3 regions of the Streptomyces sp. NPDC041108 genome follow, and region 2 is predicted to be linked to each of the others. Evidence: riboswitches for the same ligand, from Rfam matches in the RefSeq annotation. Region 2 holds a riboswitch; each other region holds the start of a gene.
The links. A riboswitch is a leader RNA that binds a small molecule or an ion and turns the genes downstream of it on or off. The one in region 2 is predicted to bind cyclic di-AMP.
Positions count from the first base shown of each region.

Region 1: another riboswitch for cyclic di-AMP. It lies ahead of ACZ6BB_RS30985 (C40 family peptidase); the one in region 2 lies ahead of ACZ6BB_RS12330 (C40 family peptidase).
Region 3: another riboswitch for cyclic di-AMP. It lies ahead of ACZ6BB_RS27745 (M23 family metallopeptidase); the one in region 2 lies ahead of ACZ6BB_RS12330 (C40 family peptidase).

Region 1 covers NZ_JBVIYK010000013.1:128,155-131,376, reverse strand. Annotated here, with positions in the region: gene ACZ6BB_RS30995 (ATP-binding protein) at 1-160, shown strand, start outside; gene ACZ6BB_RS30990 (DUF6328 family protein) at 132-686, opposite strand; gene ACZ6BB_RS30985 (C40 family peptidase) at 767-1,240, opposite strand; cyclic di-AMP (ydaO/yuaA leader) riboswitch at 1,244-1,414, opposite strand; gene ACZ6BB_RS30980 (hypothetical protein) at 1,787-2,104, opposite strand; gene ACZ6BB_RS30975 (ATP-dependent Clp protease proteolytic subunit) at 2,112-2,768, opposite strand; gene ACZ6BB_RS30970 (hypothetical protein) at 3,066-3,222, opposite strand, start outside.
Region 2 covers NZ_JBVIYK010000003.1:632,177-635,398, reverse strand. Annotated here, with positions in the region: gene ACZ6BB_RS12335 (hypothetical protein) at 432-785, shown strand; gene ACZ6BB_RS12330 (C40 family peptidase) at 815-2,044, opposite strand; cyclic di-AMP (ydaO/yuaA leader) riboswitch at 2,054-2,226, opposite strand; gene pcrA (DNA helicase PcrA) at 2,488-3,222, shown strand, end outside.
Region 3 covers NZ_JBVIYK010000010.1:307,431-310,652, forward strand. Annotated here, with positions in the region: gene ACZ6BB_RS27740 (PP2C family protein-serine/threonine phosphatase) at 1-1,037, shown strand, start outside; cyclic di-AMP (ydaO/yuaA leader) riboswitch at 1,303-1,464, shown strand; gene ACZ6BB_RS27745 (M23 family metallopeptidase) at 1,475-2,533, shown strand; gene ACZ6BB_RS27750 (aldo/keto reductase) at 2,700-3,222, shown strand, end outside.

The sequences.
Region 1 (3,222 bases), on a different contig from region 2:
CAACGGCCGGGGCATGGTCATCATCCGGTGGCTGACCGCCGAATGCGGCGGCAGGCTGAGCGTCAGACCCACACGGGAGGGCGGCAAGACGGTGGCGATCGAGCTTCCGTGGACGGTCCCCGTCCAGCCGGTCACCGCGAGTGGTTCGCCGGAGACCTGACGGGACGGCTCTCCCGTCCGGCGGGTGGCGACGGCGGTGCGGTGCCCCGGCCGGAGGCGCGTCCCACCAGCTTCGGGAGCAGGCCCCACAGCAGGAGGCACGCCAGGAGGGTGCCCGATCCGGCGACGATCCCGGCCGTCCGGCCGAGCGTCACGTCCACGACGAGCAGGACGGAGCCGGTGAAGGCCGGCATCAGCACGATCATCCCGGCGGTGGCCAGCCGGGACGAGACCCGGACGATGGCGGGCTTGGCGTTCTGCTGGAAGAGCGAACGGTGCAGGGCGGCCGGCGCGGTGAAGAGGGTCGCCGCGAGGACGGCCAGCAACAGGGTGGTGACGTAGGTGACACGCTGGAACGTGTCCAGATCCGGAAAGCGCGGGGTGAAGGCCAGCGTCAGCAGGAACGCGAAGAGGATCTGCACTCCGGTCTGGGTGACCCGCAGCTCCTGGAGCAACTCGGAGAAATTACGGTCGGCGCGTTCGAGGGGCGTCTCGTTACGCGCGGTGTTGGTGGGTACGTCGGCCATGACCGTGCGGGTAACCACATGAGTACGGCATACGCCGGCGGGGGGGGCGGCGGACAGCTCCACCGCCCCCGGGCGGTGGGTCAGCGGACCCGGCCGTACCAGACGCTCTTCGTCCAGATCTTCTGCAGCCGGACGACGTCACCCGTCTTCGGCGAGTGCCAGATCTTTCCCTTCCCCGCGTAGATACCGACGTGATAGACGTTCGAGCCCGAGTGGAAGAAGACGAGATCTCCGAGCTTGCGGCTGCTCACGGAGATGTGCTTCGTCTTGTTGTACTGCTGCTGGGCAGTACGGGGCAGCTTCTTGCCCGCCTTCTTGAACGAGTAGAGCGTCAGCCCCGAGCAGTCGAACCTGCCCGGACCCACGGCGCCGTACTTGTAGGGGGAGCCCTTCTTGGAAGCCGCGACCTTGAGTGCCTTCGACGCCACCGTGGCGGCCTCGGCGCCGGATGCGGCGCCCGGGACCACGATGCTGCCGCCGACGGCGGCGATGGTCAGAGCCGAGGCCGTACCGGCCCGGGTCAGCAGCGACGGGACACGATTCAGCGCAGACATGCGCAACCCTTCGTCAGCCGCCTGTGAAGGATGACCTGTCGGATTCGGGCTGGCGAAGTTGCCCGGCCGCTGACGCGGCTTCACCCCAAGGGCTGCTCGGCGCGGTCATGGCGTGACCGTTCCGGCGACCCGTCGTGCTTGGGTCCTCCACTCCTGCCGATGCAATCCTGTCGACCGGTCATCCGGGCGGCGGCAGGACTCGGCGTCCACCCGGATCGCCCCGCCGCTGCGGCGGGGGCTTGTCGTCAGGAAGGGATCTTGGCGTACTCAAGTGCGAAAATCCCAACGGAAGCGGGGATTTGTGGTCTTACTCACCACTCGGCCGTTCGGGTGGACAGGGCGTTTTCCATCGTTGTGTCCCAGTGGTCGAGGAGGTCCGCACCAGCGCCGGAATGCTGTACTCCGCCCATGTACCAGGCATCTTGCGCAACTTCACAGGTCCTCACGACGTATGGGCCGATGGGTCGATCGCGGTAGGCCGACCGGAGGGCGCCGAGCCGGGACCGGACGCCCCGTCAGTAGTACGGAACGCGATGCGCGATCGGTTCAGGCCGGCGAGTCCTCCGCCTCCGGCGGCAGTGCCACCCGGCCGGCGCGGCGCTCCCCGTCCAGGACGCGCAGTGCCCGCGCGAGTGTCGGCGCATGCACCTCGTTCTCCCCGCGCTTGTGCATCAGTTCGAGCGCGTCGCGCAGAGCGGTCGCCTTCGAGACGAGCGCCTGCGCCGCACGCAACCCGCGGTAGGTGTCGCCCGGACGAGCCGGATTGATCCGGCCGATCAGGTCCACCACGTCCAGGTAACGGTCGATCAGCTCCGCCTCGGCGCGGGTGAGCGCGGGCAGCGGTGGCAGTTCCGGGGGCAGCATCCGCGCCTCACCTCGCGCCGGGGAACGGGGGCGAGGGGGGCGCGACAGTGGTCTTGCGGCTCCGGACCACCCGGTCGGCCAGGCCGTACGCCACCGCCGCCTCGGCGTCGAGGAACTTGTCCCGCTCGATGTCGGCACTGACGCGCTCCGGGCTCTGCCCCGTGTGCCGGACGAGCATCTCCTCCATCTTCCGGCGGTTGCGCGTCAACTCCTCGGCCTGGATCGCCAGATCGCCGGCCTGCCCCTCGATCGGGTCGGCCAGGGCCGGCTGGTGGATCAGTACGCGTGCCCCCGGCAGCATCGACCGCTTGCCTGGCGTGCCCGCCGCCAGCAGTACCGCGGCGGCCGACCCCGCCTGCCCCAGGCAGACCGTCTCCACGTCGCAGGTGACGAACCGGATCGTGTCGTAGAGCGCCGTCATCGCACTGAAGGAGCCCCCGGGCGAGTTGATGTACAGCGCGATGTCCCGGTCCGGCGCCTGGTACTCCAGGTGCATGAACTGCACCATCACGTCGTTCGCCGACGTGTCGTCGATCCGCGTCCCGAGGAACACGATCCGTTCCTCCAGGAGCTTCGAGTACGGATCCATCGTCCGGTACCCCGCACTGGTGCGCTCGGTGAACTCGGGCAGCACATGACGGGCCGACGCTCGGCGCTCGGGCATGGGGTGTGCCTCCTCTGATCGACTTCCGTAAAAAATGTACAGGACGTACGTAGTTCGGAGGAGGGGATGAGGATCGGCTGAGAGCGAAAAGATCCTGGCGACGGCGAACGGTCCAGTCGGCGGCGAACGGTCCTGTCGGCGGTGAGCAGTCCCGTCGGCGGTGAACGGTCCCGCCGACGGGGGAGGGTCCCGCCGACGGTCAAGGGCCCGCCGACGGCGAAAGATCTCGCCGACAGCGAAAGATCCCCGCGGAGCGAGGGCTCCGCGGGGATCTCGGGTGGGGCCGGATCCGGCCGGTCAGTTGAGCGGTGCGGGGGCCGGGGTCCCGTAGAAGGTGACAGGCGGCCAGCCGCGGGCGGCGGCGAGCGCGTTCAGGGCTTCCGCGACTTCGAGCGCGGTGATGCGCTGGGCGGCCGGAGCCTCCGTCGTGCCGACACTGAAGCTGACCGTCAGT
Region 2 (3,222 bases):
ACGGACCGCCTGGGGGGAGCGGTGGCACGTCCGGCGGCGGCCCGCCCAGGGGGGAGCGGGACGCCGCCGGACCTTCTCGGCGGTGGTGTCCGACTGCCGCCCCTGGCCGGGCGGCGGTGGGGAGCCGGTCACCTGAGGGAGGACGCTAAACCTGGGCGTGAGGGCACGGTAACGCGTTGTACGGAAGTGGCGCGCACCGACCGCGAGGTGACCGTATGTGACCGTGATCCCACCCTGGCGCCGCCGCCTTCACGCTGAGCGATGACCGATACGGTCATTTCGGACCACTCGGCGCCACGGCGGTGCTATGCGGCGCATATATGCAAGATCAGTTCTCCGTGTGACGGCACCGGGGCCGCGGAGCCGTCGCGTCCCATGGCCCGGTGGCCCCCGCGCCCGGCCGGCCGAGGGCTCCTCATTAGGCTCCGCGCATGGACGTACTCATCCACCTCGTCGTCGCGCTCCACATCATCGGCATCGCCTCGCTCCTGGGTGGCTTCCTCACCCAGATGAAGGCCATGGGGCAGGGCACCGCCCGCTTCGTGCCCGCCATGCTCCACGGCGCCCTCACCATGCTCGTCACCGGCGTGCTTCTCGTCGGCCTCAACCAGGCCGACGACCAGCCCGTCGACAACATCAAGATCGGCGTCAAGCTCGCCCTGCTGGTCGTCATCCTGGGGCTGGTCTATGTGAAGCGGGACGAGGAGAAGGTGGAGAAGCCGCTGTTCGGCCTGGTGGGGGCGCTGACCATCGCGAACGTGTTCATCGCGGTGCTCTGGACCTGACGGTCCGCGCCCCCCGGCGAACCCTGCCGCTACGCCGGCCGCACCACGCTGTGCACCGACGACTCGCCGTCGTAGAAGACCGACTCCTCGCGGACGTACGTGCCCGGCTTCGGGGCGTGGATCATCATGCCGTTGCCGATGTAGAGGCCGACGTGGCCGATGTTGTCGTAGAAGAAGACGAGGTCGCCGGGCCTGGCGTCGGCGAGGGGGACCGTGGTGCCGGCGGCGGCCTGGTCGTAGGTGGTGCGGGGGAGGTCGACGCCGGCGGCCTTCCAGGCGGCCTGGGTGAGGCCGGAGCAGTCGTAGGACCCGGGGCCGGTGGCGCCCCAGACGTACGGCTTGCCGATCTGCGCGCGGGCGAAGGCGATGGCCTTGGCGGCCTTCGTGGCGTACGTGGAGTCCTCGGCCGGGGCGGTGGTCCCCGGGATGGCGCCGGTGGACGTCCCCGTGCCGGTGGAGGCGTCCTCCGGGGTCCCTTCCGCCCCTCCTCGGCCTGTCCAGGAGTCCTGGCCGCCCTGGAGGCTCTGGGCTTCTCGGGACTCCTGGGGCGCCGCCTGCTGCCGCGCGAGTTCCTCCGCCTTGCGGTCGGCCTCCTCCCGCTCGCGCTGCTCGATCGCGGCGAGCCGGGCCTTCTCCTCGGCGGTGAGGGTGGACAGCAGTTCGCGGGCCTGGGCGAGCTTCGCCTGGACCTTGGCCTTGCTGGCCTTGAGGGCGTTCTGTGACTCGGTGAGCTGTCCGAGGCTGTCGCTCGCCTCCTGGCGCTGCTCCGCCGCCTCGGCCTGGTCGCTCGCATACGCGTCGACGGCTTCCTTCTGACGGTCCGTCAACCGGTCCATCAGCTGGTTCTGGTCGAAGTAGTCCTGCGGGTTGTCCGCCAGCAGCAGCGACGCCCGGTCGGGGGCCGCCGCGCCCGTGCGGTACTGGGCCGCGGCGAAGGAACCCAGTTCCTCACGCGTCTCGTTGAGCTTCTCCTGGCGCTTGGCGACGGCTTCGAGGAGGGTCTCGACCTGCCTCTTCTGCTTGGTCGTCTTCTCCTTGGCCGCGTTGTAGGTCTCGGTCGCCGAGCCGGCCTGGCGGTAGAGGTCGCCGACCTTCTTCTCGACTTCCTCCAGGCTCGGCTTGTCGTCGGCGGAGGGCGCGGCCGTGGCCGTGGCCGTCTGGGAGAGCAGGGCCACGGAGGTGAGGGCTGCGGTGGCGAGAGCGGGGGTGCGTATGCCCGCGCGCGTTCCGGCCGGACCCGGCTTGCGGTGCGGCGCCATGGTTCGGCGTCTCCTTCCGTAGTCCGCCTACCGAGTTAGCTGTCGGGTTCGGGCGCAAGCTTCGGAAGGTTTGCCCTACGGCCCTTGCCGCGTGCGGCGGTCGGGCCGATTCACCCCGGAGAACGGTGGGTCCCCGGCTCCGGCTGCCCCGATGGGCGCACCGGACTCGGCGGAGGTCGTGCGGCCCGGCGACGTTCGCCGGTTGGGTCGTACGGCCCAGAAGAAAAAGCTAACCAACTCGTGTGGTCCGTGTGAAGGTTGATGTTCGATATGCCCGATACGTTTTCGTGACCTTAGCCTCTTCTGTGCGGCAAGCGGTACGCTCGATCGCTCACCGTCGCACCTCGGTCGCGGTACGTGGCGCTGCGGGCCGGTACGTGGCGGACGCGGACTTCCCGGGGCGGCCTCCCGCTGTCAGTGCGGGCGCCTAGACTCGGAGAGCGATGAGCAGCCTCTTTGACGACAGCTTCCTGGCGGACCTCCAGGCCCCCCGCGGCCACGCGGAGGAGCCCCCGCCGCCGCCCGAGGACGATCACGTACCGGAGCCGCTTCCGGACGATCTGTTCGGCGGGAAGTTCGACGTGCCTCCGGACCGGGACGCGTACTACCGCGACGGCGCCCCCCGCCCCGCGCTCGACGCGGCGGCGCTCCTGGACGGGCTGAACGACAACCAGCGCGCGGCCGTGGTCCACGCGGGCTCGCCCCTGCTCATCGTGGCCGGCGCCGGCTCCGGCAAGACCCGGGTGCTCACCCACCGCATCGCGCACCTGCTCGGCGAGCGGCAGGTCCACCCGGGCCAGATCCTCGCGATCACCTTCACCAACAAGGCCGCCGGCGAGATGAAGGAGCGCGTCGAGCAGCTCGTCGGCCCGCGCGCGAACGCGATGTGGGTCATGACCTTCCACAGCGCGTGCGTCCGGATCCTGCGGCGCGAGTCCAAGAAACTCGGCTTCACGTCCTCCTTCTCGATCTACGACGCCGCCGACAGCAAGCGCCTGATGGCGCTCGTCTGCCGTGATCTGGACCTCGACCCGAAGCGCTTCCCGCCCAAGTCCTTCAGCGCCAAGATCTCGAACCTGAAGAACGAGCTGATCGACGAGGAGGACTTCGCCGCCCAGGCCACCGACGGCTTCGAGAAGACCCTCGCCCAGGCGTACGCGATGTACCAGTCGCGACTC
Region 3 (3,222 bases), on a different contig from region 2:
TGATCACCGTCGGCCTCTTCTACGACCACTTCACCCCGCGGGAGTTCACGGCGGTCCCCTTCTTCACCGCCGCGCCCCTGGTGGCGGCCCCGCTCTTCTCGCTGCACGGCACGGTGATCACCGGGATCGTCTCGGTCTCCGGGGTCAGCGCCGTGCGCGGCTACTACGGCGACACGGGTCAGGTGGACGCGATCACCGAGGTCGCCACGGTGGTCACCGTCGCCGTACTGGCCGTACTGATCAACCGTCTCGTCCGCCGCAGCGACGCCCGGCTCGCCACCGCCCGGGAGATCGCCGAGGCGGCACAGCGGGCCGTCCTGCCGGTGCCGCAGGAGCGGATCGGCGGGCTGGAGATCGCCGCGCGCTACGAGGCCGCGCAGGCGGGGGCGTCGATCGGGGGCGATCTGTACGCGGTGCAGGACTCGCCCCACGGCGTACGGCTGATCGTGGGCGATGTGCGCGGCAAGGGGCTGGGCGCGGTGTCGGCGGTGGCGGTGCTGATCGGCGCGTTCCGGGAGGCGGCCGAGCAGGAGTCGACGCTCGAAGCGGTCGCCCAGCGGCTGGAGCGGGCGCTGGCCCGGGAGACGACCAGGCGGGAGGCCGCGCTGCGGGACGCGGCGGTGGAGTACGAGGGGTTCGTGACGGCCGTGCTGGCGGAGTTCCCGCACGGGGCCGGGCGCGCCCGGATCGTCAACCGGGGCCACCCCTCGCCTCTCCTGCTGCTCGCCGACGGCACCCTGCGCTCCCTGGACGCGCCGCGCCCGGCCCTCCCGCTGGGCATGGAGGATCTGGGCGCCTGGCCCGACCGCGCGGAGGAGGCCGGGTTTCCGCGGGGGGCCACGCTGCTCTTCCATACGGACGGTCTGTCCGAGGCGCGGGACGCGTGCGGTGTCTTCTACGACCCGGTCGAACGCCTGTCCGGGCGGGTCTTCTCCGCTCCGCGCGCCCTGGTGACGACCCTGGCGGACGAGGTGCGCCGGCACACGGGGGACGGCACGACGGACGACATGGCTCTCCTGGCGGTCCGTCGGCCATGACCTCGGGCGGAGGCGGGGGCTGCTGGGGGGCCTCTATATCACCCAACGTGACTGTTTGATCGTTCTCCGTGGACATGCTGATGTCCCGTCAGAACTTTTGTTACTGCCGAGGCAAGTCAACTCGCCCGTTTTAAACCCCTCATGACCCGTAAAGTCCAGCAGGGGGTGCGGAACGATCATTCAGAACAGCTTGGAATGGAGTGCTCGTGTCTATTAACGTTCGATAACGCAGCGCGGTCGTCCCAGCCGTCACAAGAGACGGCTCCGTGCTCACGCGCCGAATCCCGCAAGGGAACCGGGGAACCAACACCCTGGGGTGAATCGCACGGAGACCGTCGTGGCAGTCCGCACGACCGGTTTACGCGCGTAGGAGACCTTCCTGCTCCGAACCCGTCAGCTAACCCGGTAGGCGAGGAGGAAGGAAGGAGTACGCCCACGTGGCGTCGAACCGGTCCGCGACCGAAGCCCCCGTGCCGAGCCAACGCGAAGGCGAGAGCCGGACGTTCGGCTACGGCAGCTACAACAGCGACAACGAGGGCCCCTGGCAGGAGTGGAATCCCAGCGAGGACACCCTTCGCCCCGCTCGCGGTCGGCACCGCGTCGCCAAGAAGACCGGCGTACTCGCTCGTGGCGGCCTCGGCCGCAGCTCCACGGTTCTCGGCGTCGGAGTCATAGCCGCCGTCAGCGGCGCCGGCATGGCCAGCGCGCAGTCCGGCAAGGCCCCGGTGTCCATCTCGATGCCCGACATGCCGAACGTCGGCTCGGTCTTCGAGGACGAGGCCGAGGAGCCGGAGCCCGAGGCGTCCAGGACCCCGCTCAGCAGCGCCGGCCTGACCGCCGCCGAGACCCAGCAGGGCACCGCGGACGCCGGTGAGGCACTGCGCGCCCGCATCATGGCCCAGGCCGAGTCCCAGCAGGACGCCTTCGACAAGGCCGCCGCCGAGGCCGCCCAGACCGCCGCCGCGGACAAGGCCGCCGAACTGGCCGCCAAGGAGAAGAAGGAAGCCGAGGCCAAGGAGGCCGCCGCCAAGAAGAAGGCGGCGGAGGAGGCCGCGGCGAAGAAGGAGGCCGAGCGTCTCGCCTCCCTCGCCAAGCAGTTCACGCTGCCCACCTCCTCGTACACCCTCACCTCCACCTTCGGCCAGGCCGGCCCCTACTGGTCCTCCGGCTACCACACCGGCCTCGACTTCGCCGCCCCGACCGGCACCCTGATCAAGGCCGTCCACGGCGGCACCATCACGCAGGCGGGCTACGAGGGCTCCTACGGCTACAAGACCGTCCTCACCCTCGATGACGGCACCGAGATCTGGTACGCCCACCAGTCCTCCATCGGCGTCAGCGTCGGCCAGAAGGTCGCCACCGGCGACGTCATCGGCCGCGTGGGCGCCACGGGCAACGTGACCGGCGCCCACCTCCACATGGAGGTCCACCCCGGCGGCGCGGCCGGCGGCATCGACCCGGCGGCGTGGCTGCGCAGCAAGGGTCTGACCCCGTAGAGCCGGTCGGACGACGAACCAACGACGCCGCGTGGGCCCGTGAGGACCGCGCGGCGTTCGTCGTCCTCGGGGCCGGCGCCCGCTCGTGCGCCTCGCTCCCACGGCTTCACGTGGCGTTCACGCCGGGGTGGAATGCGGGCGTCCGCCGCGCCGGTTGATGGATGACATGACTTCTCTTCGCAAGCTGGGCACGTCCGACATCGAGGTCTTCCCCCTCTCCCTCGGCGGCAACGTCTTCGGGTGGACGGCCGACGAGGCACAGTCCTTCGCCGTTCTCGACGCCTACGCGGCCGCCGGGGGCAACTTCGTCGACACCGCCGACTCCTACTCGGCCTGGGTGGAGGGCCACACGGGCGGTGAGTCCGAGAGGATCATCGGCAGGTGGATCAAGTCCCGCGGCAACCGGGACGACGTGGTCGTCGCGACCAAGGTGAGCCAGCACCCCGAGTACCAGGGCCTGACGGCGGCCAACATCAAGGCCGCGGCCGACGCCTCCCTCGCCCGCCTCGGCACGGACCACATCGACCTCTACTACACGCACTTCGACAATCCCGAGGTGCCCGTGGAGGAGATCGTCACCGCCCTCGACGACCTGGTGAAGGCCGGCAAGGTCCGTGCGATCGCCGCGTCCAACATCACTCCCGAGCGCCTGAAGGCATCCCTGGACTTCTCGGACGCCGAGGGCCTGG